3 regions of the Rahnella sp. CG8 genome follow, and region 2 is predicted to be linked to each of the others. Evidence: predicted binding sites of a transcription regulator. Region 2 holds the regulator's gene; each other region holds the start of a gene.
The links. The regulator LexA, encoded in region 2, represses DNA repair genes until DNA is damaged. The targets are predictions, from matches to a motif close to TNCTGTATGTACATACAGNA.

Region 1: a site for LexA is predicted at 3,293-3,312, ahead of umuD (translesion error-prone DNA polymerase V autoproteolytic subunit). Genes of this name have one in related genera too.
Region 3: a site for LexA is predicted at 7,434-7,453, ahead of HGO41_RS03860 (YebG family protein). Genes of this name have one in related genera too.

What each region holds. Positions count from the first base shown of each region.
Region 1 covers NZ_JABAED010000003.1:192,822-203,834, reverse strand. The annotation lists gene HGO41_RS04320 (glycoside hydrolase family 1 protein) at 1-1,423, shown strand, start outside; gene umuC (translesion error-prone DNA polymerase V subunit UmuC) at 1,592-2,854, opposite strand; gene umuD (translesion error-prone DNA polymerase V autoproteolytic subunit) at 2,857-3,276, opposite strand; gene HGO41_RS04305 (alpha/beta hydrolase family protein) at 3,523-4,536, opposite strand; gene HGO41_RS04300 (VOC family protein) at 4,736-5,575, opposite strand; gene HGO41_RS04295 (ABC transporter ATP-binding protein) at 5,609-6,328, opposite strand; gene HGO41_RS04290 (ABC transporter ATP-binding protein) at 6,325-7,104, opposite strand; gene HGO41_RS04285 (branched-chain amino acid ABC transporter permease) at 7,101-7,988, opposite strand; gene HGO41_RS04280 (branched-chain amino acid ABC transporter permease) at 7,981-8,874, opposite strand; gene HGO41_RS04275 (ABC transporter substrate-binding protein) at 8,923-10,050, opposite strand; gene HGO41_RS04270 (GntR family transcriptional regulator) at 10,585-11,013, shown strand, end outside.
Region 2 covers NZ_JABAED010000026.1:23,671-34,683, reverse strand. The annotation lists gene HGO41_RS20455 (quinone oxidoreductase) at 1-10, shown strand, start outside; gene pspG (envelope stress response protein PspG) at 407-643, opposite strand; gene dusA (tRNA dihydrouridine(20/20a) synthase DusA) at 836-1,843, opposite strand; gene zur (zinc uptake transcriptional repressor Zur) at 2,106-2,615, shown strand; gene HGO41_RS20435 (CsbD family protein) at 2,774-2,983, opposite strand; gene dinF (MATE family efflux transporter DinF) at 3,173-4,537, opposite strand; gene lexA (transcriptional repressor LexA) at 4,835-5,443, opposite strand; gene HGO41_RS20420 (diacylglycerol kinase) at 5,563-5,931, opposite strand; gene plsB (glycerol-3-phosphate 1-O-acyltransferase PlsB) at 6,049-8,532, shown strand; gene ubiA (4-hydroxybenzoate octaprenyltransferase) at 8,630-9,496, opposite strand; gene ubiC (chorismate lyase) at 9,538-10,077, opposite strand; gene psiE (phosphate-starvation-inducible protein PsiE) at 10,167-10,574, opposite strand; gene pgi (glucose-6-phosphate isomerase) at 10,826-11,013, opposite strand, start outside.
Region 3 covers NZ_JABAED010000003.1:90,618-101,630, forward strand. The annotation lists gene otsA (alpha,alpha-trehalose-phosphate synthase) at 1-856, shown strand, start outside; gene HGO41_RS03825 (alpha,alpha-trehalase) at 884-2,554, shown strand; gene HGO41_RS03830 (LysR substrate-binding domain-containing protein) at 2,545-3,435, opposite strand; gene HGO41_RS03835 (sulfite exporter TauE/SafE family protein) at 3,543-4,268, shown strand; gene HGO41_RS03840 (YybH family protein) at 4,272-4,670, shown strand; gene HGO41_RS03845 (nitrilase family protein) at 4,714-5,703, opposite strand; gene HGO41_RS03850 (LysR family transcriptional regulator) at 5,818-6,693, shown strand; gene HGO41_RS03855 (GNAT family N-acetyltransferase) at 6,809-7,273, opposite strand; gene HGO41_RS03860 (YebG family protein) at 7,467-7,862, shown strand; gene HGO41_RS03865 (helix-turn-helix domain-containing protein) at 7,915-8,547, opposite strand; gene HGO41_RS03870 (M24 family metallopeptidase) at 8,683-10,077, shown strand; gene fhuE (ferric-rhodotorulic acid/ferric-coprogen receptor FhuE) at 10,299-11,013, shown strand, end outside.

The DNA of each region.
Region 1 (11,013 bases), on a different contig from region 2:
TCCGCAAGGCTTTATGTGGGGCGGGGCAACGGCGGCCAATCAGGTTGAAGGTGCTTACGATCAGGATGGCAAAGGGCTGTCGATTGTCGATGCGATTCCGGGTGGCAAAGCGCGTCTGAACATCGTTTCCTCACCGGAGTTTGATTTCACCCTTGATCCTGCAAATTACACGTATCCCAATCATAAAGGCATCGATCACTATCATCGCTTTCAGGAAGATATCGCGCTGTTCGCGGAAATGGGATTCAAATGTTACCGCTTTTCTATCGCCTGGACCCGCATCTACCCGAACGGTATTGAGCAGGAACCTAACGAAGCGGGGCTGAAGCATTATGATCAGGTGATTGATGCCTGTATTGCGCACGGCATCGAACCGGTGATCACCATTTCCCATTATGAGATGCCGCTCCATCTGGCTACCGCGTTTGGCGGCTGGAAAAACCGTGAACTGATTGGTCACTTTGAGCGTTTTGCCCGCACGGTGCTGACCCGCTTTGGGCATAAAGTGAAGTACTGGATGACTTTCAACGAGATCAACAGCGCGGCGCATTTCCCGATCATGAGTCAGGGGCTGACGGTAAAAACCGGCGCGCTTGAGGCGCAGGCGAAATTCCAGGCGTGGCATAACCAGTTTGTCGCCAGCAGTCTGGCGGTCAAAATCGCCCATGAAACCAACGCACAGATTCAGATTGGTTGCATGATCCTGTTTGCCACCAACTACGCTTATGACTGTAATCCGGTTAATCAACTGGAAACCCTGAAAGAGACGCAGGCGTTTAATTTCTACTGCGCCGACGTGCAGGCCGGTGGTAAATATCCGTATTACGCCAAAAGTTTGTGGAAGTCTCAGGGTGTTGAACTGGATATTCAGCCGGGTGATTTAGCGCTGATTAAAGAACATACCGTCGATTACATTGGTTTCAGCTACTACATGTCTTCAACCATCAACAAAACCAATCCTGATGCGGTTTCGGCGCAGGGCAACTTGCTTGGCGGCGCGCGCAATCCGTTCCTCGAAGCCAGTGAATGGGGCTGGGAAATCGATCCGGTCGGCCTGCGTATTGCCCTCAATCAGCTGTACGATCGCTATGAAAAGCCGTTGTTTATTGTCGAGAACGGGCTGGGCGCCGTCGATAAGCCGGATGAAAACCACTTTATTGCCGATGATTACCGTATCAACTATCTGCGCCAGCATATTCAGGCGATGGCTGAAGCCATTGACGACGGCGTGGAACTGATGGGTTATACCCCGTGGGGATGTATTGATCTGGTGAGTATGTCTACCGGTGAGATGAGTAAACGCTACGGTCTGATTTATGTCGACCTCGACGATAAGATTTCCGGCACCGGTAACCGTTACAGGAAGAAATCGTTCCACTGGTATCAGAAAGTGATCGAGACGAACGGCGCAGATATCAGCTGATATTCCCCCGCCAGGTTTGAAAACAGTCCGGGTGATAGCCGGACTGTTTTCACCGACCTTAAGTCAGCAAGTCATCGAAGACGCTGGCGCTGATTTTCGTGAGCGTGGCGAACGTGAGTGGCATTCATCAGAGGCTGTTTCCTTTCCTCGTGGCTTGCATGAATAATTTCACCTTGCCACTGGTAAGTCTGAATATCGGGTTGTGTAAGCGGGAGAAAGCATCTCCCGTTTCATCGCCCAGTTTTTTTCAATACCCTGCCCTGCAAACCAGATCTTTCCTTTCCCAGAGTTATTTAATTTATCGATAGCCTCCATTAACGCTGCACTGTTTTTTCGTGGAGCGTTATCGTCAAATAAATTTAGCTGCGCTACTCCATTACTGAAAAAATCAGCCAACATAACGCCAGCCTTCATATATTGATGGCCATCAACCCATATTCTCTTCAGGGAGTTTGTGGCCGAATTTATAATGTCACGAGTATCATTAGAAGGGGTCAGTAGCTTCATGGATGCTTGATTTCCATAGTATGTTTCATTATGTGCGTGTGGGCTGGTATGAAGGAAAACACTAACGAAACGGCAGAACTGGCGCTCACTACGTAGTTTTTCTGATGCTCGCTCAGCATAGTCACAAATGGCTTGATGCATATCCGAATACTGAGTTATGCGGTTGCCAAAAGATCTACTGCAGATGATCTGTTGTTTTTCTGGTGCAAACTCTTCCGGTTCAAGACATTGTTCACCTCGAAGTTCACGAACAGTCCTTTCGAGAACAACGTTGAAGTGTTTTCTTATTACCCATAATGAGCTTTCAGCCAGGTCAAGTGCTGTATTAATACCCATTGAATTAAGTTTCTTACTAATTCTCCGGCCAATACCCCAGACATCCTCAACAGAGATAATTGCCAGTAGCCTGCGCTGACGTTCAATATTCGATAAGTCGACAATGCCACCAGTGCCACGCCATTTCTTGGCTGCATGGTTAGCTAACTTTGCTAATGTCTTTGTTTGTGCAATACCAACCCCCACAGTTAATCCTGTATTTTTAAATACTCTATTTTTCATTTCATGACCGAAGCAATTTAGGGGCATGCAATTTATTACCCCAGATAAATTAACGAAGGCTTCGTCTATTGAGTAAACTTCGATCGAAGGAGACATTTCAGTTAGCGTCTGCATAACTCGCTCACTTAGATCGGCATAAAGTGCATAATTAGAACTGAATACATAAACCCTGGAGCTATATGTATTGTTTTTTATTTTAAAAAATGGCTCACCCATTTTAATACCAAGGGATTTTGCCTCGGCTGAGCGAGAAATAATACAGCCATCATTATTGGAAACGACGACAACAGGCTTCCCCTGCAAGTCTGGCCGAAAAACAGTTTCGCAAGAAGTATAAAAACTATTTACGTCGATGAGAGCGAACATAATTATTTATGCGCCTTAATACTAAAAATGACCACTCCGAATATTTCTAATTCTTCTGCATTTTGAAATGAAATCGAAGAATAATCATCGTTGTGAGGTACTAGCTGTAGATAAGGATGAGTACGAAGTTCTTTCACGGTGAATTCACCTGAAACAGCAGCAATAACAATATCGCCATGTACGGCTGAAAGCGAGCGATCAACCACTAAAAGATCCCCATCACTGATGCCGGCGCCATGCATAGACTCCCCGCTAACTTTTATGAAGTAAGTGGCACTCGGATGTCTTATCAGCAATTTGTTGAGATCCAGTCTGTCCTCGACATAGTCCTGCGCTGGGCTCGGAAAGCCACAGGGCACTTTCTCAGAGAAGAGAGGAAGCATGACTGGTTGAGAAGCCTCAGTTGGTCGAATGAGCTGCATGATGTTGATTCCGATATACTGTGTTTATATACAGTATTGCTGAATGCAGCTAAGGATCAAGAAACTTGTGAAGCGATTCCTGAAAGTGCTTGAAGTGTCTGTTAATTTAGTTTGTGTGGTATCCAATATAGTTTTGTTGCCTGACTTAAACCCAGTTCAGCGAAACCGTAGCACTCTGACGGTAAGTCACCTCGGTCCCTGCTCTTCGATGAAGAACTGGCTTTCGGCACGTAATAAGAATGCAGTTCAGTCCACACAGTTCTGATTCAGGATCCATGATGAGACAGTCCTGAGCGCCCCGGGCGAATATGAGTATCTCCCTGACAGCAGAAAAAGTCCCTGTTTCCACAAAGGCCACTGAGAAGCAAGCTGATAATCAAACCATTCGCTTCGTAAAAGTCCGTGAGTTGCCCCCGGCAACTGCCTGATACAGCGGGGAGTGCCCGCTGGTAGTGCTTTGGCCCAGACCGCGGCTGTTTCATCAGCGTCTACATTCCGGTCATCCTGGCCCATCAGAATTAATACCGGAGTATGTGTACCGGAAATATCTTTCGTCGCATCAGCCAGAGAATTCCTGCGTTCGAAGTCCTGGCGCGTACATTGGGAGTGGCAGGGGAGAACAGCTGCTTCTTCTGTAAACTGGCGGTCAAAAACCACGGCTTCATGTTTTTTAGCATCCTGAATATCATTCAGGGAGCGACCTTCGACTTTAAGCCTTTGTCCTGTATAGTATATGCCCTGATTACGCCAGTTTATCGCCGCACCTATCAGCACAACAAACTCAGTTGTTGTCAGTTGGCTCGCCTGCGGTACAACCCAACCTGCCTGCGAGAACCCAAGATAACCTCCGCGACTTTTTTTCAGTTCCGGCTGTTCTCTCAGTTTTTTTAACGCCAAAACCGCCTCCTCTGCGCGATCTGACATTGTCTGTGCCAGCCAGTTACCTGTACTTTTATCCACACCAGGTTTATCCCATGAAAAAACGGCAATTCCCTGTGAGACAAGGAATTTAACCAATGGAATATATCCACCTTCTGACCAGCGGTCCTGAGGTCCGTCTCCATGAACTAAAAGCACAAACGGAGGAGAAACCTTACCTGGAGGCATAATCAACGTCCCCATCAGAACATCGTTATTATGCTTAAAAGATATAGAACGTTGTTGCCCGTACCCTGAAAGATCGAAATCATATAATCGGCTAAGCAAAAAAATAATGAGAACGACAATCATAATTGAAAATGACACAATATATTTAATCATGTATAGCTCTTTATAATTTATAAAATTAAATATCAGCCGACTTTTTTAATACTTTATAGAACAGGATGTCAATGACTTAAAATTCGAAGCTCCTGACAGTAATAATCTTGGTGCTGCTGTGGGCGTTAACTTCCACTTCAGGGATGAACAAATGGAAATTAAGTGAGATTTACCAACAGTAACTGGCGGAGCTTCACCGCTATTTATCCTTAAAGCGCATCGCCAGCCACTGAGCATGCTGCTGCGTCACCAACAGTTGATCATCTTGCTCGCGCCACTGAATATCCCCCTGGCTAAGACAGCGCCTGAGCTGCTCCAGTGATGCTACCTGGAAACAGAGCGCCACCATTTTCGCCGGTGCCTGCGCAGCGACAGGCGGAAGCGCGAATTCCAGACGTGCTTGTTGATGAGTGATAATACGCAGGCAGCAGGTCCCTGAATCAAGCACATAACCACCGTTGGCCTCCGCGCGGGCCTCCACACTGAACAACTGGTGATACAGCGCCAGCGTCTGTTCAGGTTGAGGCGAGGCAATAACGAAGGCAGACAGCGCTTGCACGCCATTAGGATGTACCCGCCAGGCGGGCTGCCAAACGGCCTGCGGCGTTTGATGTTCGCAGAAAAAACTGAAGCCGTATGCCAGGGCGCTGGCGCGGATCCGCGAGATGCAGAACCGGGCCTCAGTCTGGCTGCCGTCCGGCAATATCACCGGGCGTGAGAAGCGGGTCGGCGGTTCGCCATCGAGTTGACATTGCCGGAGGTGCTGCCATACCGCATGCGCATCCCGGGTTTTCCAGACCAGTCCGGCAAGGCCTGGCGCAACGTTCCACAATCCTCGCGAGTCTGTCTGACTGGCAGGCTCATAACCTAAAAGTTCCAGATAGTTATCTGCAAAGACGGCCAGATGGTTACTGGAGCCCATCGAATGGTGCCCCCGTGTACTGAGCTGAAATCCCATCCGCTGGAACAGGCCTTGCGCCTGATCCAGTTCTTCATCGACATTAATCACCGCGTGATCGATAACCGGGGTAATCGGCATGGTGTCTTCCTTCTGTTCTTTTTACTGATCCTGTCAGGCGGCACGACCGCCAAAATAGAGTTCGCGCATACGGGGGTCGTGTAGCAGGTCCTGCGCGCTGCCCTCCATCGCCACTTTCCCCAGCGCCAGAACATAGACCCGGTCGGAAATGTGCAGTGCCTCCATAGCATTCTGCTCGACCATTAAAATGGTCACTTTTTCCTGGCGGCGAATGGTTTGTATGGCGCTAAAAACTTCCGTAAGCATTTTCGGTGACAGCCCGGCCGAAGGTTCATCGAGCAGCAGTACTGCGGGTTCAGGCATCAGAGCCCTTGCCAGCGCGAGGATTTGTCGCTCGCCGCCGGAAAGCGCTGACGCGGGTGATTGCCATTTTTTATGTAACACCGGGTAATTTTCCGCCAGTTGCGCCATTCGCTGCTTACGTTGGCCTGGCGGTAAAAATTGTCCCCCGGTTTGCAGATTTTCTGCCACGGTCAGATTGTTGAAGACGTTGTCCAGTTGTGGGACAAACCCGAGTGAGCATTCACGGATTTTCCGGTGCACCGGAATTTTTGCCGTTTCGCATCCATCGATTTCAACCCGTCCTTCGCGCGGGGAGACAAATCCGGCAATCGATTTCAGCAAGGTGGATTTGCCGCAGCCATTTGGCCCCAGCAGCGTCACGATTTCCGCCTGTTCAACATGCAATGAAATACCGTGCAGAATATCAATCCCCGGGGTATAACCGGCGACCACGTTTTCGAGGGTAATCATACGGCCTCCTGCAATGTTGCGGTGCTTTGCCCTAAATAGGCATCCAGTACTTGCTGGTTCTGCGCCAGTTCATCCGGGCGGCAACTGGCGACAATCTGTCCGCGATCCAGCACGATGCAGCGCTGGCACAGGGTGTTTATAAAATGCATATCGTGTTCAATAACCAAAAGTGAAATACCCTGACGGCTCAGGTTGACCAACGTTTCCACCAGCTCCTGGCGTAATTTCGGGTGCACACCGGCCATAGGCTCATCCAGCATCAGCAGCGTCGGTTTACCCATCAGCGCGCAGGCAATACCCAGTAGTTTTTTCTGTCCGCCGGAAAGCGCCGCAGCAGGCAGATCTTTAACTTTGGTTAACAGCAAGGTATCCAGTAATTCGCTGGCGCGGGTCCTGTCTTCCTGTTCGGCTTTACGCCCGGAAGCCAGCCCCAGCAGACCGTTGAATAACCCGTGCTGACGAGTACCAGCAGTCATCACGACTTCCATAACGCTCATCTTTTCCGGCATGACGGGGAGCTGGAAGGTGCGTGCAATGCCAGCCTGGATGATCCGGTGGCTGGGCTGACGAGTAATGGACTGTCCATCGAATGTGATGCTGCCGCCATCCGGCCGGTTAAACCCGGAAATGGTGTTGAGCAGCGTACTTTTACCGGAACCATTCGGCCCGAGCAGGCCAAGAATCTCCCCCTTTTCCAGCGTAAATGATACGGATGTCAGTACCTGGTTGCCGCCAAAGGATTTGCTGATGTCAGCCACTTCAAGCAAACGGCTCATGAGAAAGTCCTTAATTTTTCCGGTAACAGACCACCTGGTCGTGTGAGCAGACACAGTAATAAAGCCAGACCCACCAACCCCAGGCGTAGCGCGCCAGTCAGGTCTGAACTGATGTGGAAATAGTCTTTTGCAAAGGGGATAAAGTTATACAGCCCTTCCACCAGCAACACGCCCAGCAACACGCCGCGCACATTGCCAATACCACCGATCATCACCATGCTCCAGATAAGAAAGGTTTCCGACGAAAGCAGGTAATCCGGGCTGACATAATCGGTGTACCAGGCCAGTAACATACCGGCCAGACAGCACATCACAGCACTGCTCATCAACGCCCGGCATTTCAGCCACGGCAGCGCATAGCCCATGCAGATCGCTAACTGAGGTTGCTCGCGCATCAGGCGCAGCGCCCGCCCAAACCGGCTGGCGCCGATACGCAGGCTGGCGAGCGTGGCGACGATGACGCTGAGCAGAATAATGATCGCGAAGATACGCGTATCGGTGACGGTATCACCGGTCGACCAGGGCGAAGACAGGCCGCCAATCCCCTGCGCGCCGCCCGTCAGTGCGTCTTCATTGACGACGGCAATGCGGATGATTTCAGCCAGCGCCAACGTGGCAATGCCCCAGTAGTCCGCCGTTAGCTGACGCCCCAGCAACGCCATCAGCGCGCTGATAACAATGGCACACAGTAACCCGGCCGGGATCACCACCCACAGCGGCAACCCAAAATTGTTTCCCAGACCGACGGCATAAGCGCCGGTTCCGACAAACACAATGTGACCGAAATTCAGCAAACCGGCGTAACCTGCCTGTAAATTCAGGGCAAGCGCGATAATGGCATAGATCCCGGCAAGGCAAAGGATATGCAGTAAAAACTCAGACACGGCGGACCTCCCGGTTAAACAGGCCATAAGGACGCAGTAACAGCGCCAGCAGCAGAATGACAAACGATGAGGCGTTCACCCAGGTCACCGGGATAAACAATAAGTCGCCGCCGAACAGCCAGCTCCAGTCGATGTTGGTCACGAGGGTTTCGGTTGCAGCGATAAGAAGTGCACCAAAAATGGCGCCCATTGGATTTCCCAGCCCGCCGAGAATGGCGGCAGCGAGCACCGGCAACATCAGATCATTGCCCTGGTTGACCCATGCGCTGGCATTCATCGCCAGCATACTGCCTCCCACAGCGGCCAGCATTCCAGCCAACAGGTTGACGGTGTGGATAATTGCGCTGGCATTTAACCCGGAGGCTGCTGCCAGATCCCGGTTACTTGCCAGCGCACGGATAGCGCGACCTTGCGGCGTACGAAACAGCAACAGGCTGAACACCACCACCAGCGAAATCGTGACGCCAAGACCCCAGAGTTCGTCAGAGGAGATTCGGGTGTCCCCAACCTGCAAGAGCGCACCCACAGGCAGGGAATAATTCACCGGGGCCGATCCCTCAACCCCGAGAACCAGTGCGATCAGCACCATCGATACCGCAAGCGATCCGATCATGGCGTTAGCGGTACCGCTTTTCAGCAGTGGCTGATAAACCCAGTGATGCAAAATCATGGACAGCATGCCGCAGACCAATGCAGAAAACACGATTGCCAGAGCCAACGGCATGCCAAGACGAAGCCCGGCGGCGGTGATAAATGAACCGACCATGGCATATTGCATATGAGCGATGTTGGCGAACCGTACCAGCCCGTAAACCAGGCTTAATCCCAGCGCGACCAGCGACAAATCCGCAGTGCGAATCAATGTATCAATCAAAAACTGCAGCATGGTTTTTCCCCGATGATGTAGCGTGAACTGGCAAGATAAAGCGGCTCGTTACCGGGGAACCGGTACGCCATTAAACGCTTTCACTTTCAGGTAGGGCTGAGACATACGCTGGTTATCGGCATCCAGATTTAATGTACCGGTAATGCCGGTAAAGCCAGGCGCAACGGTTTTCATTGCCGCGATCATGGCTGCCGGATCGGCACTGTGCGCTTTGTCGATAGCTGCCGCCGCCAGCATTACGCTATCCCAGGCATAGCTACCGTACACAGAGCGAGGTTTCTCATGGAATTTTTTCTGGTACAGCTCAGCATAATTTACGCCGTGACCACCCGACGTTTTCTGGTCAATACCTGCGACTTCCATACCAACCTGCCCGTTGGTGTACTGCGCCGGGGAACCTTCAACGGCCATGGTTAAATACATGCCATACCAGGGCGTTTTATTCAGACCCAGCTCCCAGGCCTCGCGGTTCAGCACAATGGCATCCTGGCCGTAGCTGGTGTAAACGTAGGCTTGCGGATGAGCGCGAGAAATTTGCTCCAGCTCGCGGCGATAAGAAGGCTGACCGCTGGCATAGAGCACTTTGGCGACCACTTTGCCCCCGGCTTTTTCAAACGCGTTGGTGAACTGCTTCGCCATACCCTGACCGTAAGCACCATCCGGGGCGATAAAGGCCACTTTGCTGTAACCGAGCTGGCGCACATCTTCTGCCGAGAAGCTTGCGGAAAGAGAATCCAGGCCAATAACGCTCCAGGAGGTAGCGCCGATTTTGCGGATATCGGTGCTGGTACCGGAAATATTGATGTGCAGCAGATTGTTCTTCACCAGATATTGCCCAACCGGAATGGTGACACCAGAGGAAAAACTGCCCATCACTAAAGGGACATGGTTAACCTGAGTTAACTTACGTACGGCATTCAGGCCTGTAACCGGGCTTTCGGCGGAATCTTCCACGATCACATGTAATGGCTGACCATTAACGCCGCCCTGGGCATTAACCTGTTCAACCGCCAGTTCAATACCACGACGCTGATCTTCACCAATGCTGGCGCTGGTGCCGGTTAAGGGCAAAATTGCACCCATGTTCACATCGGCCTGCGCCGTGCGCGCCAGACCAAACAACGTCATACCTGCCAGTGTTGACAGCATCATGCCTTGCCCGAAACGATTTTTCATGTTGGTTCTCCGGTTTGCTGTTGCCGGCTTCTGAGGCCGGTGTTTTGTCGCCTGCGCAAATGTGCACAAGCCTGCCTGGTAATGCCGAAAAAGAGCGCACTAAAGTGAATATATAAGTGCATACACTTGTGTATTAAGCAAAGACGATGCCAGATAACAGGACGTTCCCGGTATCAAGTGCTTATTTCAGGTTAAACGAATGCAAATTCATGAATAAATACAAAGGAATCGAAAATATCTAAAAAACTTTCGTTTTCATTTTTATCAGGGCCAATAAAAATATCTGTGTGCATAAGTGAATACACTTTGAATCATTTTAGTGCAATGCTGCCGTAAAATGGTGCGGGGAAAATCCATAAGAATAAATAAGATGAAAAATGCTTATAAATGAGTAATTTTTTAATTAAAGAAAAGTGTATTCACTTTTGTGTTGAGTTGTTTTTTTTGCTGTGCTATCTATAAAAACATTACGTGAAATAATCTTTGCCGCATTTTTATTTTCGTGCTGAGCATGCGGTAAATTAAGGGGATAATGTGGTTATCATAAAAAAGAAATCCCGTAGCGCTGACAGTGTGGAAAAGGTCTACGAGAAAGTGAAAGGCATGGCGATTGATTACTACTTTCGTCCCGGCGAACGGGTGAATGAAGTTGAGCTTGCGGCACAACTGGGGGTCTCGCGTACGCCGGTGCGGGAAGCGCTGAACCGTCTGGCAAAAGACGGCTTTATGAATTTTGTACCCAACCGGGGTTTTTACTCCCGTGACCTGACGCCGGAAGGTGTCCGCGAACTTTATGAGGTGCGAATGGTTATAGAGCAATCGACCTTTCGTTTCGCCTGCCTGCGGGCAACAGATGAAGAGATCGCTACGACCACGGCTATCTGGGAAGAAGTGAGCCAGCATCGCCCGGCGCAAACCGAACAGGATTGGGCGAAGATTGCGGAAATTGATGAGCGTTTCCAC
Region 2 (11,013 bases):
CATCCCATAAAAGTTTCCCTGAACCAATGCAAAAAAGGCTTTCACAGTTGTGAAAGCCTTTTTTACTGCCTGACTCAGACGACCTCTGATTTCAGACGGGTACTGCTGTAGGGTACTGCCGGGTAAATCCACAGGGCGATGTCACTTAAGCGACTATTGTGTGCCTCAGCGGACTTGATGAATTCGGTTTACAGCCTGCTGGCTGCCAATGAATTCCATCCTAACAGTCACCCATGTTAAAAAATATGATTTATGCATTTTGACCGCACATTCTGACCCAGCTTGTGATCGCTAGCACATAAGCAAAAGTTATCACTGCAACGGTTACATTTTTTTGCGCTCAGAATACGGTCAGCAATCCCCATCATTTCATGCAGTTACGGAAACCGATAAAGTGAAGCTGTTATTATGGCAAGCGACGGCGACGGTATTTTGGCTCATCAGGCCGGAAAAATGTCCGGTAAATCCAGACCGCAAGCACGGCCAAAAGCAGCCACGGCAACATTTTTACAACAATCGCCAAAAACCCACCCAACATCATCAGAGCAAATGCCACGACCAGCGCCGCAACCATACCCAGTAAAGAAATGCCGGTCAGCATCAGCATAAAGAAAAAACCAAGCACGAAGAGAATTTCCAGCATCGGGTGCTCCTTAATAAGCCATGTGCGATAAGACGTAGCGTCCAAACACGCATTAACCATTACAAGAAACATGCCAGTGTGATGGGATAAATAATTGATTGAATGATAAGGAAAAAATAATTCGCAGGCACGAATGGCCTGCGAAAAGATAGTAAATTTGACTAACAGATAGCGATTTTACTCACCCTGTTTTTATGCCTGCGCCACCACTTCCTGCGGCTGAGCAACCATCTGCAACGCCTGTTCGACCACATCAATGCCCGCGCCGGCTTTATGCGCATTCTCACTCAGATGACGACGGAACTGACGCGCGCCCGGCACCCCCTGGAACAGACCAAGAATATGGCGGGTGATGTGACCGAGGTAAGTACCTTTGCTCAGTTCCGCTTCGATATACGGATACAGCGCGCGGATAATATCCGGCCCGGTTTTCAGCGGCGCATCAGAGCCGAACAGCTCGCGATCCACATTCAGCAACAGGCCCGGATTCTGGTAAGCCTCACGCCCCACCATCACGCCATCCATATATTGCAGGTGCGTTTTGGCTTCTTCGAGGGTTTTGATACCGCCGTTAATTGCCAGGGTCAGGTGCGGGAAATCACGCTTGAGCTGATATACGCGCGGGTAATCCAGCGGCGGAATTTCACGATTTTCTTTCGGACTGAGGCCCGAAAGCCAGGCTTTACGCGCATGAATAATGAAGGTATCGCAACCGCCGTTTTCTGAAACCTGACGGATGAAATCACACAGAAATTCGTAGCTGTCCTGATCGTCAATACCGATTCGCGTTTTAACCGTGACCGGAATTGAGACTACGTCGCGCATGGCTTTGATGCAGTCAGCCACCAGCGACGCCTGACCCATCAGACAGGCACCAAACATGCCGTTCTGCACGCGATCTGACGGGCAACCGACGTTGAGGTTAATTTCGTCATAACCACGTTCTTCCGCCCGTTTTGCGCAATGCGCCAGATCAGCCGGATTGCTGCCACCAAGCTGCAAAGACACCGGATGTTCTGCATCGCCAAACCCGAGATAATCCCCTTTGCCGTGAATAATGGCGCCGGTCGTGACCATTTCGGTATACAGCAACGTCTGGCCGGTCATCAGCCGGTGAAAATGGCGGCAGTGGCGATCGGTCCAGTCGAGCATCGGCGCAACGGAAAAACGCTGGGCGGAAAAGGGAGTGGTCTGGGGCATTACGTGTTGAGTTTCTGACATCGGCCTGACATTCGCTGAAGGGGTTCGTGACGCTCCCCCCGCTTCGCGCCAGAGGGAAGGTAATCGCTGATTATACCACAGAACAAAGATTCGGCATCTTGTGCCGCTGAGCAGGCGGATGCCGACGTTGCATCACATCTGAATGGCGCATAATTCGTCGTTTTGGTGCAAGCATGATAAAATCATCGGTGGTCGCATGATGTGGCCTATTCATTCCAATCTGCGCTCAGAGACCGTTGCTATGACCCTGAATAATCCGGAAAAATTACTTTCACAAGCTGAAGAACTTTGCCAGCAGCGCAATGTTCGCCTGACGCCGCAGCGGCTGGAAGTACTGCGCCTGATGACGCAACAACCCGGTGCGATCAGCGCCTATGACTTGCTGGATCTATTGCGCGTAAGCGAACCTCAGGCGAAACCACCGACCGTTTACCGGGCGCTGGATTTTCTGCTGGAACAGGGATTTATTCACCGTGTTGAATCCGCAAACAGCTATGTTCTCTGCCATCATTTTGAAGAGCCGAGTCATACTTCTGCGTTGTTTATCTGCGACCGCTGCGGGTTAGTTACCGAAAAAACCACCGACGGCATTGAAGAGCGTCTGGCAAAACTGTCATTAGAATCCGGATTTGAGCTTCGCCATTCCGTCGTTGAAGCGCATGGCTTATGTGCAGAGTGCAAAGTAGTAGAAACCTGTGACAGCCATGACCATTGCGATCACGACCACAGTATTGTGGTGAAAAAACGCTGAATGATCGGGTTTTAAGGTCTTGAAGGTGACTCGTAAGAGGGGGATGTTTTGTACAGAGAAGAGGTTGGGTACATCCGTGTACCCGTATCCTGAAGCGTTCCGGGTAGGAGCAGCTAAATCTCAGGATACGTCACTGGCACGCGAGGGGGAGTCGCGTCTTACCAGTGATATTTGTTTTTGGTTTCCCATTCATTGAGCTCTTTCTCGGCCTGATCTTTTTGATAGCCGTAACGCTCCTGAATTTTACCGACTAACTGATCACGTTTACCTTCAACCACTGTCAGGTCGTCATCAGTCAGTTTGCCCCATTGTTCTTTCACTTTCCCTTTGAACTGCTTCCAGTTACCGTCGGCTTGGTCCTTATTCATAAAATATCTCCTGTTACCTTGGGTTTTATGAACTGCATTTCGTCTTGCAGCTCGTCCTTAACACTTTAAAGGTTAGTAGAGAATCTCGATTAATCCTCCCTAAACAGGGATAAAAACCACTATTAGGATTAATCTAAAGCATGAAATAACGACAAAGCTGCGCTTATTTCTTTGAAAATAGCTGAAAAATCAGTGCGACGGAGACGAAAACCATGTGTCATGCCGCCAGTAACGACGCCATATCCAGCCCAGTGAAATCCCGCGTAACCCGAGGAATACCGTCAGCGCCAGCCACAACGCATGATTGCCCAGCAGCGGTAAAGTGAACAATGTCAGCCCGAACCCCAGCGCCGCCGCCAGCATGCTGTTTCGCATATCCCGCCCACGCGTTGCGCCGATAAACATGCCATCAAGCAAATAGCACCAGACAGCCACCAGCGGCAGTATAATTTGCCAGCCAAGATATCGGTCCGCCAGCTCACGCAATTCCGGTAATGATGTCAGCGCATCAATGATCGCCCCACCCGCCAGCGCGTAAACCAGAGCAAAAAACAGCGCAACCAGCCCGGCCTGACGACACGCGGCATGCCAGACATTCAGCAGTTTTTCGCGGTTGCGGGCACCGAATGCCTCACCGGAATGCGCTTCGATAGCATAAGCAAAACCGTCAAGTGCAAACGCGGTAAATGTCAGCAGGTTCATCAACACGGCGTTGACCGCCACAATGTGGCTGCCCAGCCGCGCGCCCAGAACGGTCAGCGATGCAAAGCAAAGCTGCAACAGTAATGAGCGCAGCATGATGTCGCGGTTAAGCCCGAGAAGACGGCGCAAATTACCACGCCACGCGGAGGTGATTTCTGCGCCGGTGATACCGCGTCGTTTCATCACCCGCCAGACGAAATACAGCCCGATGAGTAGCGTGAAATACTCGGAGCTTGCCGTCGCCATGGCTGCGCCACGCACGTTCCAGCCCAGCCCGATCACCAGCCACAGATCCAGAATGATATTCAGCAAATTCCCGGCAATCAGCAAAATCACCGGCCCGCGAACGTACTGAATGCCGAGCAACCACCCGAGGATCACCAGATTCGCCAGTGAAGCCGGGGCGCTGAACCAGCGGATTTCGATAAACAGCCTCGCCTGTTCAAGCACGGGCTGGCTGCCGCCGACAATGTGAAACGCCAGCTCCATCAGCGGATGACGGAATACCACAATAATGACGCCCGCCAGTACAGCCAGAAGGAAGGGTTGTACAAAAGCACGCGCCAGAAGCTGATTATCTTTCGCGCCCAGCGCCTGAGCGGTCATGCCGGTGGTACTCATCCGCAGAAACAGTAAGAGCATAAAAAGGAAAGTGGTGATCATCGAACCCACAGCCACGCCGCCGAGATAATCCGGGCTGTCGAGATGACCGATCACTGCGGTATCCACCAGGCCGAGGAGCGGCACCGTGATATTGGAAAAAATCATCGGCAATGCCAGCATCCAGAGCGCTTTATCGGCAGGGCTTAAAAAGGTGTTTTTGAGTGTGTGTCGCAGGGAATGATGTTGCATAGAGAATCTCATGCCGGAGGTTCAGGTTATGCCTAAAATGACATCGCCCCGAAAGGGGCGATGATGAGAGAAACGCATTTCTCTTTGAATTCACATGGATGCCAGAGGCGGCCGCCATCCATATTCAATTAGTTTTAGTCTTGTCTATCTGACACAGCAATTTCTGACTTAGTCATATCTGACCGAGTAATTCGAGTTATATCAAGGCGGCAACTAAGCGAACGCCGGGAGCATACACAAATATGTGACCGGGGTTCGCGAAGGCAGCCAACGCAGAGATAGCTCGAAGTACGAAGGTCAGATCCAGTCGCCGTTGCGGATAACACCTACGGCTAAGCCTTCAATGCTGAAATTCTGCTCGCGCAAATCCACCACGATCGGCTGAAACTCGCTGTTCTCAGGCAATAACTGCACCACACTGCCTTGTTTTTTCAGGCGTTTCACGGTGACCTCATCATCGATACGGGCCACCACAACCTGACCATTACGCACGTCTTGCGTTTTATGCACGGCCAGCAGATCGCCGTCAAGGATACCAATATCACGCATCGACATACCGCTGACACGCAGCAGGAAATCGGCGCTCGGCTTAAACATTGCCGGATCGATCTGATAGTGCCCTTCGATATGTTGCTGCGCCAGCAGCGGTTCACCGGCGGCAACGCGGCCAATCAGCGGTAAACCTTCTTCTTCTTCCATCAGCAGACGAATGCCGCGTGATGCACCGGAAACAATCTCAATAACACCTTTACGCGCCAGCGCTTTAAGATGCTCTTCCGCCGCATTGGGAGAACGGAACCCCAGACGTGATGCAATCTCTGCGCGGGTTGGTGGCATACCGGTGGTGGAGATATGATCGCGAATAAGGTCGTAGACCTCTTGTTGTCTGGTCGTTAAAGCTTTCATTCCGCCCCCTGGTTGTTTATACAGTCTTGCTGTGAGTATATACAGCTAAACGGTCAATGAAAACCTAAGATTGAATAAAAACAGGGCATAACGTTGATTCCTGGAATGCAGATTCCAAATCAGAACCATCGCGACCAAAAGATGCTGACCCAGACAAAAATCGCCAATATGATGGTCAGAAGTACGGCAGCAGAGCCGATATCTTTTGCGCGACCGGAAAGCACATGAAACTCAGGCCCGATGCGGTCTATTGCACATTCCACCGCGCTGTTGAGCAACTCCGTGACACAGACCAGCACGACGGATCCCACCAGCAGGATACGTTCAATGGTGCTGACATCAAGCCAGAAAGATAGCAAAATTAACGGGATAGCGACGCTGGCCTCCTGGCGAAATGCCGCTTCGTTTTGCCATGCCGCTTTGAATCCTTTCCAGGAATAGCCGGCCGCTTTATAAATTCGGGTAAATCCGGTGACTTGGTTCGCCATTTCGGGTACTGATCCTTAGAGTGTTTGCAGCATTTTAGCTTTTATATGACCACAGATCTCCACGGATCTTTCTGGTATCCTTGCGGCGAAATTGCTAACAAGAGGCTTCACGTTTTTATGTCAGGTTGGCGTAGACTTTATTACACATTATTGAATTTACCACTCTCATTGCTGGTAAAGAGCAAGGTCATACCTTCAGATCCGGTTACCGAGTTGCATTTAGACCCGACGCGGCCGATTTTGTACGTATTACCTTATAATTCCAAAGCCGATTTGCTGACGTTGCGTGCGCAATGTCTGGCGCAGAATCTGCCTGATCCTCTTATTCCGCTGGAAATTGACGGCACCCTGCTACCAAGCCATGTCTTTATAGCCGAAGGCCCGCGCGTATTCTCTTATTACACGCCGAAGCAGGAGTCCGTAAAGCTGTTCCACGACTACCTTGATTTGCACCGCAATAATCCGGATTTAGACATTCAGATGTTGCCGGTGTCGGTAATGTTTGGTCGTGCACCGGGCCGTGAAGGTCAGGACGACACGCCGCATCTGCGCGTGCTGAACGGTATCCAGAAATTTTTCGCTGTGCTGTGGCTGGGGCGGGACAGTTTCGTCCGTTTCTCCAATACCGTTTCCCTGCGTTATATGGCGACGGAACACGGCACAGATAAGACGATTGCTCAAAAACTGGCACGTGTGGCGCGGATGCATTTCTCCCGTCAGCGTCTGGCTGCGGTTGGTCCGCGCCTTCCGGCACGTCAGGATTTATTCAATAAATTGCTGGCCTCAAAAGCCATTGAGAAAGCGATTGAAGACGAAGCCCGCAGCAAGAAAATTTCCCACGAAAAAGCCCAACAAAACGCCATCGCCCTGATGGAAGAGATTGCCGCTGACTTCTCTTATGAAGCCGTGCGCCTCTCTGACCGTGTGCTGAGCTGGACGTGGAACCGTTTGTACAAAGGCATCAACGTTAATAATGCCGAGCGTGTACGCCAGTTAGCGCTGGACGGTCAGGAAATTGTGTATGTGCCTTGCCACCGCAGCCACATGGACTATCTGCTGCTGTCTTACGTGCTCTATCATCAGGGTCTGGTACCGCCGCATATTGCCGCCGGTATCAACCTGAATTTCTGGCCGGCTGGCCCGATTTTCCGCCGTCTGGGTGCGTTCTTTATTCGTCGAACCTTTAAAGGCAACAAGCTCTATTCGACGGTTTTCCGTGAATATCTGGGCGAACTGTTCAGCCGCGGTTATTCGGTGGAATACTTTGTGGAAGGGGGGCGTTCGCGAACCGGGCGTCTGCTGGAGCCGAAAACGGGCACGCTGGCCATGACCATTCAGGCCATGCTGCGCGGCGGTTCACGTCCGATTACGCTGGTACCGATTTACATCGGTTATGAGCACGTCATGGAAGTGGGTACGTACGCGAAAGAATTACGCGGTGCGACCAAAGAGAAAGAAAGCCTGACACAGATGCTGAACGGGCTGCGCAAGCTGCGTAACCTCGGCCAGGGTTACGTGAACTTCGGTGAGCCGCTGCATCTGACCACTTACCTGAACCAGAACGTGCCAACCTGGCGTGAAGCCATCGACCCGATCGAAGCACAACGTCCAAGCTGGCTGACGCCGACAGTGCAGGATTTGGCAGAACAGATCATGGTGCGCATCAACAATTCAGCGGCAGCCAATGCCATGAACTTGTGTTGTACCGCGCTGCTGGCCTCCCGTCAGCGTTCACTGACACGCGAACAGCTGACCGAGCAAATCGACTGTTATCTGCAATTGCTGCGTAACGTGCCTTACAACGCGGATTCGACGGTGCCTGATCTGACCGCTGACCAGTTGCTTGATCACGCGCTGAACATGAATAAGTTCCAGGTTGAGAAAGACAACATTGGCGACATCATCGTTCTGCCTCGCGAACAGGCCGTGCTGATGACGTATTACCGCAACAACATCCATCATATGCTGGTGTTGCCATCACTGATTTCAAGCATTGTGATGCACCACCGCCAGGTCAGCCGCGCGGAATTACTGCATCAGGTCGAACTGATTTATCCGATGCTCAAAGCCGAACTGTTTATGCATTTCGATACGCCTGAGCTGCCACAAGTGCTGGATGTTCTGACGCTGGAACTGGCGCGTCAGCAAATCATTCACCTTGAAGATGATGAGCTGACACTTAATCCGGCCCGTATCCGCACCCTCCAGTTGCTGGCGGCTGGTGTACGTGAAACGCTGCAACGTTACGCGATTACCTTCTCCCTGCTCACCAATAACCCAAGCATCAACCGCGGTGCACTGGAAAAAGAGAGCCGGATTATGGCGCAGCGTTTATCCGTGCTGCACGGTATCAATGCCCCTGAATTCTTCGATAAAGCTGTGTTCTCGACGCTGGTCGGCACACTGCGCGCAGAAGGCTATATCAGTGACACCGGCGATGCCATTCAGGAACAAACGCGTGAGATTTACCTCATGCTCAGCGACCTGATGACACCGGATATCAAGCTAACTATCGAGAGTGCGGGAATGCCTTCTGAGCTGCCGCAAGCAACGGAGCCACCGGCTGAACCGAAGATGGATGTACGCGATACCGATCATTAACCCGTATTAGCGCCAGACATCAGATTAAAAAAACAAAACGCCCGGACTTTTTACAGAGTCCGGGCGTTTTTAATTGTTGTCGCGCAGGCTAACTTACTTAGAAATTGAAGCCTGACAGGCTCATCAGAATACCGAGGAACAACACCAGCCCGACATAATTGTTCTGGCGGAAAGCCAGGAAACAGGCATCACGTTCACGTTTAGCAATCAGCTTTTGCTGATGCACAAACAGCGCAGCAGCCAGCAGCAACGACCAGTAAAACGGTGCGCTGAGCTGGGAAAGATAACCGACAATCCCCATCAGGATCAGCGTTGCCAGTTGCAGCAGGCCGATGATCAGCGTGTCAAAACGACCAAACAGAATCGCTGTCGATTTCACGCCGATCTTCAAATCATCGTCACGATCGACCATCGCGTATTGCGTATCGTAAGCCACCGTCCAGCAGATATTTGCCACGAACATTAACCAGCAGCTAAGCGGCACACTTTCGCTCACAGCGGCATACGCCATCGGAATTGCCCAGCCAAACGCCGCGCCCAAAACCACCTGCGGCAGATGGCTGACGCGCTTCATGAACGGATAAATCCATGCCAGCGCCAGTCCGGCCAGAGACAGCCAAATGGTCATGCGGTTAAGCAGCAGAACCAGCAGGAATGACACCAGCACCAGTCCGGCGAATAATATTTTCGCCTGCTTGCCGGTGATCGCCCCGCTCGGCAATGGCCGGTGAGCGGTGCGTTTTACGTGACCATCAAACTTACGGTCAGCGTAGTCATTCACCACGCAACCGGCGGCACGCATGAAGAACACGCCCAGCACGAAGACCAGCAAAATCTTCGCAGACGGCATTCCCCCTCCCGCGACCCACAGTGCCCATAACGTTGGCCACAACAGCAGCAGTGAGCCAATCGGCTTATCAATGCGCATCAGGCGGCAGTAATCACGCCATGTGCCCTGCGTCATACTTCCTGACACTCTCTGTTCTCCTTGTTGATTAGTCTGACTCATACCTTGCTCACTTTACCCTCAGGGCGGTGAACCGGCGAATCCGGGAGGAAAATTTCGGTCAGCAGCAACGGCTTATCAGACAAACGCAGGCGGGAACGGCGCGCCCATAATTCTCCCTGCTCACTGTGTAACTGGCCTAAATGAATGTAATCGCGGGACAAGTTGTTCCCGCTAAACAGATAGCGCCCCAGCGGCACCGTGCCTAAATCGACCAGCGCCAGATCCGGCCCGGTCAGCGTTTCTTCAGGAATGACCGTGCGCCCCAGCAGCCAGGGTTCGGCATCGCCAAACAGCACGATTTCGCGGATCCAGTAACGGGCACTTTCCGGCAACTGCTGTGCTTCGCTTTCACCCAGTTCTTCGCGACTGACAAAACATTCATTTTGCGGTTTCACGGTGACGGTAACACCCTGCTTTTCAAACCGGCGGGTCATGGACCCCATTTCCATCAGCCAGTCAGCCACATCCGCAGGCACCTGCGAAGGGTCGTCAAACCAGTGGATCGGGGATGGTTCGGGGGAATGGGGATCAGACATCAACGGCTCCGTAATGAAGGCATTCATACCTCCAATGAATTATCTGCCTCGCATTCTAGCGCATCAATGCGAGGCAGTAATTGCCTGATTTATTCGCGGCGCAGACGTTCGCTATTGGCCAGAAACAGTGTCACGACCAGCACAAGGATCGCGCAGGCGTAAACCAATGTGTCATAAGGACTTTTGTGGTCGACGATGATCAGACGGATAATCGCGGTGATGCCGATGTAAATAAAATAGCGTAACGGGAAATGATAGCCCGACGAAAAATATTTAATAATCAGGGCAATAAACTCAAAATAGAGGAAGTAAATTACAATCCCTTCAATGAGCAGATATGACGAAGACTGATCGTTATTCACGAACAACACCATTGCTAAATGATAGGTTTCGCGCCCGATAAAAATCATCAGGATCGCGGCCAGTCCTAATAAGAATACGTTCAAAATTCGCTGCATAATGACGGATATCATCAATGCCCGTTTTGATCCTGCCATGTGATCTACATCCCACTTTTGTTATTAATCCCCGCAGAATACCACAGAGTCAGCACAGGAAAAGCGCCATTAAAAAAGGGCCAGCCGGTGAAGGCTAACCCTTTTATTGAGAAATATTTCGACCTGTCCCTCTAAATCATTCGGGCTGGATCAAGGCGGCAAAGGAACGAAGCCCCGGGAGCTTACATAAGTAAGTGACCGGGGTGAGTTCACGCAGCCAACGCTGAAACAGTCTGAAGGATGACGAGGGATTAGCGCCAGTTTTTGAAGCGGTTAATTAAACCGTTCGTGGAACTGTCGTGGCCTGTCACTTCTGAGCTACCTTCCAGTTCTGGCAGGATACGGTTTGCCAGCTGTTTGCCCAGTTCTACGCCCCATTGGTCGAAGGTGTAGATGTTCAGGATCACGCCCTGGGTGAAGATTTTGTGTTCATACATTG
Region 3 (11,013 bases), on a different contig from region 2:
TTTACTGGGCTTCCAGACCGAAGGGGACCGCCTGGCATTTCTGGATAATCTCAAGGCACTGACCGATATTGAAGATTGCGACGCGCATCAGCATCAGGCATTTGGCAAAACCTTTGCCACTGGCGTATACCCGATCAGCATTGCGCCGGAAAGCATTAAGGAAATGGCCGAAGGCCCGCTGCCACCGAAAATGGCGGCGATGGAACGTGAACTTCGCGAAGCGAAAAACATCATTTCCTGCGAGCGTCTCGATTACACCAAGGGGCTGCCGGAACGTTTTCTGGCCTTTGAGGCATTGCTGGAAAAATTCCCGCAGCATCGCGGTAAAGTGCGCTATTCGCAAATCGCTCCGACATCACGCGGCGACGTGCAGGCTTATCAGGAACTTCGTCATCAGCTGGAAACCGAGGTGGGGCGCATCAACGGTAAATACGGTGGCATCAACCAGACGCCGCTGTTTTACCTCAACCAGCATTTCCAGCGCAGCCTGCTGATGAAATTATTCCGTCTGACGGATGTCGGGCTGGTAACGCCGCTGCGTGATGGCATGAATCTGGTGGCGAAAGAATATGTCGCCGCGCAGGATCCGACAGATCCCGGCGTTCTTGTTTTGTCACAATTTGCCGGTGCGGCGAATGAACTAACGTCGGCGCTGATCGTCAACCCTTATGACCGTGATGACGTGGCGGCGGCGCTGGATAAAGCGCTGACCATGCCGCTGGAAGAACGGCTTGAGCGTTATAACGACATGATGGCGGTGCTGCGCAAAAATGATATTGCGAACTGGGGCGAAACCTATTTGCGCGATTTATACGCCATTTCGCCACAGGGAGAAAAAAACAACGCTGTCGCATAAACTTTCTAAGCAAGAGGCTTGCTGCATATGCAAAATGCGAATTACCAGACGAATGAAAACGCGCTGTTTGACAGCGAAAACGCTGATAGCGAAGAGACGCGTCTGAGCGAGCTCGAGCCCATTGAACTGATCCTTGACCGGATGATGGATGCGGAACCGGAGCCGGGGATGATCGAAGGTTTGCCGCCTTCTGATGCCTTAACGCCTGCCGACCGTTATCTGGAATTGTTTACCAGTGTGCAATCTTCAGGGCTTTTCGAGGACAGCAAAACCTTTCCCGACTGCCCGCCGAAAATGGATCCGCTGGACATATTGCTGCGTTATCGGCGGATAAAAAACCATCCGGGCTTCAACCTGAAACGATTTGTGGACGCGCATTTCTGGCTGCCGGAACATCGTGATGATGAATACGTCTCCGACCCCGGCGATTCGCTGAAAGAGCACATCGACAAACTGTGGCCGGTGCTCACGCGCCAGCCGGAAGACCACGTGCCCTGGTCGTCACTGATGCCGTTGCCCCAGGCCTATGTGGTGCCGGGCGGGCGTTTCAGTGAAACCTATTACTGGGATTCTTACTTTTCGATGTTAGGGCTGGCGGAAAGTGGCCGTAATGATCTGTTGCGCACCATGGCGGATAATTTCGCCTGGATTATCGAGATGTACGGCCATATTCCTAACGGCAACCGCACGTATTATCTCAGCCGTTCCCAGCCACCGGTGTTTGCGCTGATGGTCGAACTGTTCGAGGAAGACGGCGTGCGCGGTGCGCGGCGTTACCTTGACCATCTGAAAATGGAATATGAGTTCTGGATGGACGGCGCGGATTCTCTGGCGCCGAATCAGGCTTACCGGCATGTGGTTTGCCTGCCGGATGGCACGCTGCTCAACCGTTACTGGGATGACAGGGACACACCGCGCGATGAATCGTGGCGCGAAGATGTCGAAACCGCGAAACTTTCGAGCCGCCCGGCAAATGAGGTTTACCGCGATTTGCGCGCTGGCGCGGAATCCGGCTGGGATTATTCGTCGCGCTGGTTGCGTGACGGGCATCGTCTCGCCAGCATCCGCACCACGCAATTTATCCCGGTGGATCTGAATGCGTTTCTGCACAAGCTGGAAAGTACCATTGCCAATATTTCCGGACTGAAAGGGGATAAAGTCACCGAAACGTTATTCCGCCGGAAAGCCGAAACACGCCGCGAGGCCATCAACTGTTATCTGTGGGATGACAACGAAGGTTGTTTCCGTGATTACGACTGGCACCGTCAGCAAATGGCGCTGTTTTCTGCCGCCAGCGTGGTGCCTTTGTATGTCGGACTTGCCAGCCATTATCAGGCCGAACGTCTGTCAGACGCCGTGCGTACCCGCTTACTCACTCCCGGCGGCATCATGGCGACAGAGTATGAAACCGGTCAACAGTGGGATAAACCCAACGGCTGGGCACCGCTGCAATGGATGGCGATTCAGGGCTTTAAGCAATACGGCAATGATGTACTGGGCGATGAAATTGCCCGTAACTGGCTGAAAACCGTGAATCAGTATTATCAGCAACACCATAAACTGATTGAGAAATACCACATTTCAGGCGACACATCCCGCGAAGGCGGCGGCGGGGAATATCCGCTGCAGGACGGTTTCGGCTGGACCAACGGCGTCGTGCGGCGGTTGATTGGTTTATATGGTGAGAATTACGACTGATTGCCGCATTCACCCTGGGCCACCAGCCAGCGTTCAAACGCCTGGTGGAGCAGGGTTTTCTGCACGCCCACTGGCGTCAGGGCGTGGTAATGGCAGGGCGCGACGGTAATCTGCGGGAACATCGGTATCAGATTCCCGCGACGGATTTCCGCCGACAACGTACTGACCGGCCCCAGCCCGACGCCAATTCCTTCCAGCATCGCATGCAACGAAACGTGAAAATGATCGTAACGGCGAAAGCCGCTGACCGGCGGTTTCTCCAGCCCTGCCGCCGCCAGCCATAAATTCCAGTGTCCGGGACGGGTGAGGGTTTCAATGCGCGGACATTTCAGCACGTCCTCCGGCGTCTCCAGCGAAAAGCGTTTGAGCAGCGCCGGGGCGGCCATCAGGCAATGGGTATCAGCCAGAAAAGGGATCGCGGAATATTCCGTGGCACCGGTTTCACGACGGATCAGCAAATCGTAATGCCCCACAATGTGTAACTGCTCGGTATTGGCCGTAGAGATTTGCAGGTTTGCCTCAGGAAATTGCGTATAAAAATCATCAAGGCGAGGCAGCAGCCATTTCAGGCTCATGGTGGTTGGCACGCTGACATTGAACACGTTATTCCGCCCGCCATTACCGTAGCGCAGGGCGATATCCGACAGGGTATCGAACGCACTGCCCAGCTCGCGTGCCAGCGTCAGCGCATAAGGTGTCGGCACCCGCCGCTGGCCTTCTTTACGAAATAAATTCACCCCAAACCACTTTTCCACCCCCTGAATATGGCGGCTTACCGCGCCGTGCGTAATGCATAACTCCTGCGCTGCGGCGGTAAAACTCCCGGCATGACAGGCGACAAGAAAGGCGCGGAGGGCCGTTATCGGGGGAAGTGCATGCATGGTCGTTCCTTTTTAATCACGATTATGTGACTTTTTATCACGGGTTACGCCATTTCCTAAACGCTATCATCGCCCGCATTCCCCCTGAGAAAAGGAAATGTGACGTGATGTATGTGGTGATTGCTCTGACGGGCATACTGGCGGGTGTGATCAGCGGTGTTGTCGGCACCGGCGGTTCCATCATGCTGTTGCCGGCGCTGACGTATACTTTCGGCCCGAAAACTGCGATTCCGGTGATGGCGATTGCCGCTATTGTCGGCAACATCTCCCGCGTGCTTCTCTGGCGCAAAGACATCAACATTCGGGCATTTTTGCTGTACGCCATGCCCGGCATTCCCGCCGCCGTTCTCGGCGCAAATACCCTGTGGGAAATGCCCGCCACGCTGTCGAATATATGTATCGGCGCGTTCTTCTTGTTGCTGATCCCTTTGCGTCATTACGCCCGTTGCCGGGCGTTTACCCTCAGCAGTGCGCAACTGGCGATGGCAGGCGCGCTGACAGGGTTTCTGACCGGTGTGGTATTTTCAACCGGCCCGCTGACCATTCCGGTTTTCGCCGGTTACGGGCTGGTGAAAGGCGCGCTGCTTTCCACCGAGGCTGCCGCCTCGTTCGCGATTTATTTCGCCAAAGCCTCAGCGTTCAGCGTGATTGGTGCAATGCCGTGGCCGGTGTTTTTGAGCGGCTTGCTGGTGGGTGGCGCACTGACGACAGGGATGCTTATTGGAAAAAAATTTGTTATTAAGATGTCAGAGACATCCTTCAACCGCCTGATCGACATCATGTTATTTCTGGCGGGTATCTCTTTACTCTGGAACTCAGCAAAAGGACATTAACGGATGAATACACACCCGATCCGCCAGGTTATCGAAGCCTGTGACAAAGCCATATCTGTCAGGGATTTTGACGCACTGATGGCGCATTATGCCGAAGAGGCGGCGCTGGTAATTAAACCGGGCATGATTGCCCGCGGCAAAACCGACATCCGCAAAGCCTTTATCGCCATCTCGGATTATTTTCAGGATCAGCTGGTGGTAGAACAGGGCGAAATGCAGGTGATTGAAGGGGCAGAGGATGCGCTGGTGATCATGGAAACGGTGCTGCATTTTCCCGACGGGCAGGGCGGAAAGGTGACCACTACCCGCCGTGCCACCTATGTTTTCCGCCATGAACCGGACGGTCGCTGGCTGTGTACCATCGATAATTCATATGGCACATCGCTGTTGGATCAGGAATAAGGCTCCGCAAGGAGCCTTTTTCGCTTCATCAATCCACGGTGATTTAGCGTTTTGGGATCCCCGGTAATTCCTCAGAAAAACGTGCCGTCATTGCATCCCGCTCATAGCCCTGATATTCAGTCAGAATATGATACAAATCGGGTCTGCGGCCTGCCATCCAGCGCCTGCCGGTACTCATCGGGATCAGCGATAAATCCAGATCCGCGCTGACCATCGCATCCGCAGCAACCCAGGTTTCATCGACGATCCGGCCATAAGGATCGAGGATCATCGCGTTACCGGTGCGTACTTCATCATCATCCGCACCGACGCCGTTACTGAACAAAATAAACATGCCGTTATCGTGAGCGCGTGAGGGCAACCAGCGCATCAGCCATTCCCGGCCGCTGGGACCTTTAAACGCTGCGGTAATCTCTTCTTTGCGTTCAGCACGCTGCTGCCACAATGCCAGCGGTATCGGTTTCATGCCGTGCGGGCTGCGTGAATGTGTGCCGCCTGTCTGATGCGGTGCCAGTAAAATATCTGCTCCCAGCAGGGCGGTGGCACGGGCATTTTCCACCAGATTGTTGTCCCAGCAGATGAGGATCCCGACCTTCACGCCCCAGGGGGTCCCGAACACGGTATAACTGTCGCCGCAACTGAAAGCCTCATGTTCAAAGGCGTGCATTTTGCGGTGGATGTGTACCGAACCGTCAGGCATGCAGGCGGCGTAGGCATTATACAGACGCCCGTCAGCGGCACGTTCGATAAATCCGGCGCCAATCAGCATCTGATGTTTCACGGCCAGCGAGCGGATCAGCGCAACAGAGGGGCCGGTCTCGGCTGGCTCCGCCAGTGCCTGAACGCCAGCAGCATCGAGTTTGGGCACGTGCCAGTAACCGGTGATACACATTTCCGGAAAGGCCAAAATATTGACGCCTTCAATAGCCGCTTTTTCGATAAAACGCTCCATAATTAACAGGTTATATTTTTTGTTACCCGCCTGATGCTGAAATTGAATGACCGCTGCTTTGAGTGTTTTGGGGTCCGACATGATCTTCTCCATACGTCTTCAGGGATTTCGGTTGACGCTGGTATTAGAGCAATGCGACTGATAACTTTATAATGAAATGATTTCCAAATCTGATAACCCAATGGAATATATAAAGTGAACACACGTTTGCTCAGGGCTTTTGTCACACTGGCTGAAAAAGGGAATTATGCGCAGGCAGCGCAGGCGCTTTCCGTTTCACAACCGGCACTCACCAAACAGATCAATCTGCTGGAATCGACGCTGAACGTGGCGCTTTTTGCCCGCGGACGACACGGCAGTGCGCTGACAGCCGCAGGCCAGCGGCTTTTGCCGGAAGCGGAGAAAGTATTGCGACAAATGGCCGCGTTTATGCAACATGCCAGCCAGGTTGAAAAGGGGGGAGAAGGGCTGCTGGCGGCAGGATTCGGCCTGTCGAGTTTCATCCTGGCGCCACAATGTATTGCGAAATTCCGCGCAGCATATCCCGGCGTGGATATCACGCTGGAAGATCTGCCTTCCGCGCAGCAATACGACATGCTGCAACGCGGGGAACTGCACATTGGTTTTGTGCGTGTCCCGCCGCCTGCACCGCTCAGTTACCACGCGCTGTTTGAGGATAAACTGGTGCTGGTGGTGTCTGAAGATAACGGCGAGGATATGAGTGAAAGGCTCAGGAACCGTCCGTTACTGCGTTTGTATACTGAGCGGGCGGGGGGGCTGAATGCGCAGACAGACCGTTTTTTACAGGAGAATCTGTTTCATGTTTCATCGGTTCAACTGGCGGAGGATATCCAGACTATTGTCGCACTGGTAGCGGCCGGGATCGGCGTGGCGTTGCTACCCGAAAGCGTCGTGCATATTGCGCCGCCGGAGCTGAAAATACTTCCGCTCACCGGCCCTGCGACGCGCTGGCAGGTGGGGATTGCATGGGACGCCCGGAATGAAGATGTCATTCGCGATAACTTTGTGCGGATGGTGACTGAAAATCTCAAAGCCGCTGCCTGTATATAGAACGGTCCGGAATGTGGCCCGCGCCATCAGGCCGACGGCGATGAGTTCACCAATGCGAAAGACCCTGACCAGAATTCAGTTTCTGTTTCCAGCCGTGCGTTCAGGAAAGCCTGAACTACCCGTCTTTGTTCAGGTAAATTCCTGGCCGGGTGATGACCCAGGTGTAGTCAGGTTCGTTAACCGGTGTGTAACCAAACTTTTGATACAACCACGGCGCGGTAGAAGTAAAGAGTGCCATCCGGCGAAGTTTTGCTGTGACCGGATGCGACTGCACACATTCGATCAGCCATGCGCCCAGATTTTTTCCCTGATAATCTTCCAGCACATAGACATCACACAGGTAAGCAAAGGTGGCGTAGTCCGTGATAAAGCGGGCGTAACCGATCTGTTTTCCGTCGTCGAACAACCCGAAGTTCAGGCTGTTTTCTGCGCCAGCGCGAACTGTCTGTTCGTCAATGCCCGGCGCCCAGCTTGACCGGGTCGGGTAGGCGTGAATTGCCGGAATATCCAGTTTTTGAAAATCGGTAGTGATCAGATAAGTGTCTTTGGTCCAGTTGCATACAGCTTTCAGGTTTGTCACGGGAACCTCACAAGTTCGTTGAAAACAGGTCCTTTTCTACCTTACCGGCTAACGCTGAGAAATTCACCCGCGTTATAGTTGCCAGGGTATGTGCCCGGCCTTTGACGCGCCGCACTATAAAAATCAGGCCGGATGATGTATCCTGCACTGATTATTGGTATGCTGTATATAATTACAGTATAAGGAGCGAATCATGGCTGTTGAAACAAAATTTGTTGTGGTCAGAAAAGGTGAAGAGAAAATGACTTTTGCCAATAAGAAAGAAGCAGACGCTTACGACAAGATGCTGGACATGGCGGATGCTTTTACTGAATGGCTGTTACAGAGCAATATCGGGATGGATGAAGCACTGGCGGAAAACATTGCACTTCACCTCGCCGAGCAGAAAGACACCGTCCAGCATATTCTGCGCACCAGCAAATTGCCGGAAGCAGAAATCGCACACCAGCCCGCCGCTGAAACGCCAGCAGAAGCAGAAGCAGAAGAAGTGGTCGCAGAAAACGTGGCTGCTGAAGAAAATGCTGCCGAAGAAAATGTTGCCGAAAAACCTGCCACGGCCAAAAAAGTCCGTGCGGTAAAAGCCGCGTAACTGAGAGAACAGCGTGCGTAACGGCACGCTTTCTTCCCCCCTGATACCACGCTCAGTATTTCAGTGGCAAACGGATCACTTCTTTCAGAATACCGTTGTGCAGCCTCACATATCCCCCCTGTTTCAATTGTGAAAGCACTTTCATGATCGTGCTGCGTGAAAGGTGCGTCTTAAGCTGAATGTAATGGGCAGCAGGAATATTTTCGCGTATTTCCGGCGGTTCTTTCATGAGTTCCATGAGCTGGTGGCGCAGAATTTCATAGGATGTCGGTGCCGTCAGCATTGTGCTTTTGACATAGAGATTGTTGGTCATCCTGAAAAAGTGCTTTGCCATTGGCTCCCACAACTCCAGACGATCAATCAGGGCATGCATCTCCGCCACGGTGGAGACGGCAATCTCAGATTCATCCTGCGCCTGAATAAACATTCTGGCCTCTGAGGGCACCGCACCGCCAATACCAATGATGCCCGGCACTGACAACGTACCTATCAGCACAGGTTCGTCGTTATGAAAGGTTTTAAACCAGCCTTTGCGAATGAAATAACAATAAAATTCCCCCCTCTCATACAGATGGAAGCGCGAGCCCGCGGGGACAGTACGGAACTGGAGATAGGGAATAAGTTCGGCAAATAGCTCAGCGGTAGCCTGACTGAGGTCTTTGCCCTTATCACTCTCGGTAACCATCGTTATTAACCTCGTCAGGCAGCAACAGCAGGGAATTACCTTAAATTTAGCAGAGTTCCCTGTCCGGTGAATGCGGCCTTAAGAGGCCGTTTGGGGCATAATCCTCTTTCCCCCCGCCATGCAAAAGGACAGGCAATGAAAGCTGAACATGAGTATTCACTGAAAACCCTCCCGGCTCCCGCGACTTACCCTCACATTTCCACCCCGGTGTTATCCGATGAAACCATGGCGTCACGCCTGCGTCATATCCTTCACGCGATGCAACAGCATCAGCTCGACAGCCTGGTGATTTATGCCGACAAAGAACACGGCGGCAATTTCGAATATCTTGCGGGTTTTATCCCGCGCTTTGAAGAAGCCTTGCTGGTGGTGCGCGCGACCGGTGAGCTGACTTATGTTATGGGGAATGAAAATCTGAAACTGGTTCCCCATGCGCGCAACGCGGGTCGCTGCCTGCATGCGCCGGTGTTTTCCCTGCCCAACCAGCCGATGAAACATCATCAGCCGCTGCACGATTTGCTTAAATCTGCCGGTATTACTGACGTGCAGCACGTTGGCATCGCAGGCTGGAAACTGTTCAGATGTGACCCTGTCACGGATAAAACCACCTTTGATGTGCCCGCGTTTGTCCTCGACGCAGTCCGAAAGGCCGCGGGCGTGGCTGGAGATGTGGTAAACGCCACCGGTCTGTTTACCTCGCCAGAAAATGGTGCGCGGCGGATTAATACCGCTAATGAAGTGGCGTTTTATGAATACGGCGCCAACCTGGCCTCCACTCAGGTGCTTGCGGCGCTGGATACGATTGCACCCGGCAAATCAGAAAAAGAAATCGGTCAGTTACTGGCAGGAGAAGGCCAGCACGGGAACGTGATTATGATTGCCGCGACGGGCGAGCGTTTCGCCCATGCGAATCTGTATCCTTCCGACAAAACTATCCGGCGTGGCGATAAGTTTTCGCTCACCACCGGATACAAAGGAGGCCTCACCAGCCGTGCGGCGTATGTGGTGGCGGCGGAAAATGAATTACCGGAAGAGGTTTCGGACTGGTTGCAGCGGCTCGCGATACCCTATTACCACACGGTAGTAACCTGGCTTGAAGCACTGCGTATCGGGCTGACCGGCGGCGAGCTTTATCAGCTTGTTGAGCAAACGCTGCCACAGAGCATCTATCACTGGCATCTCAATCCCGGTCATCTGGTTGCAGATGAGGAGTGGCTGTGTTCTCCGGTATACGGTGGCTCAGTGATCCCGTTTGAAAGTGGCATGTTGTTTCAGATTGATATTATTCCGTCATTACCCGGCTATGGTGGCAGCAGCATCGAAGATACGGTAGGGCTGGCAGATGAATCACTGCGAAAAGAGCTGGAAACGCAGTTCCCGGAGGTCTGGCAGCGTATGGTCACCCGTAAAAAATACCTGACGGACGTGCTGAGTATTCGCCTTTCCGAGGACGTGATTCTGCTTTCCAATACTGTCGGTTACCTGCGGCCTTTCCTGCTGGATAAGTCGCGGGCTTTGGTGCGGACGTAAAGCAATTTGCCTCATCATTAAACCCGGTGAAGTTCTTCGCCGGGTTCTTATTTTCCTCTGAATTTTTTTGCATTCATAATTTGTTACTTATTAAGATGAATCCTCTGCGCGACAGGGTTAATGTTAATAATTACTATTCACATTCTCATTTCGAGCTGTTCTGGTTAAAACAATAAATAGAAACAGACTCGCCCTTAAAAAAATTGCTATGGGAATGTGTTATGTCTTTGAATGGCAGGGTATATGACGTGCAGCAGGGTGCGTTAAAGGTAAGAAAAACATTTACGGTTTCCACACTGGCGCTGGCGATTTTTGTTCTGGTGAATCCGGCGCAGGCCGCTGAAACCGGCAGTGGGACGACAGGCACCGCGAATACCGCCGCATCCGGCTCGCAGCAGGATATGGTGATTGAAGGTTCGGCGACCGCCGCTGCCAGCGACGGGCAGGATTACGCGGTCAAAACCACCACTGCGGGCACCAAAATGAACCTGACGCCGCGCGATATTCCGCAGTCGGTCAGTGTGATCACCAAACAGCGCATGCAGGATCAGAACCTCCAGTCGGTGGGCGACGTGCTGAATAACACCACCGGCATCTCGACGGAAGTCATCGACAGCGAACGCGTATCCTATTTCTCCCGCGGTTTTTACATCAATAATTACACTTACGACGACATTCCAACGTCCGTCAGCGACACCTGGAATTTTGGTGATGCCGCCGAAGACACCGCGATTTATGACCGCATCGAAGTGGTGCGTGGCGCCACAGGCCTGATGACCGGGGCGGGCAATCCGGCCGCCTCTGTCAACATGGTGCGTAAACACGCCGACAGCAAAGAATTCACCGGCGATATCAGCGCCAGTTACGGAAGCTGGAACAAACAGCGTTACGTGCTCGATGCTTCCGGCCCGCTGAATCAGGAAGGTTCGGTGCGCG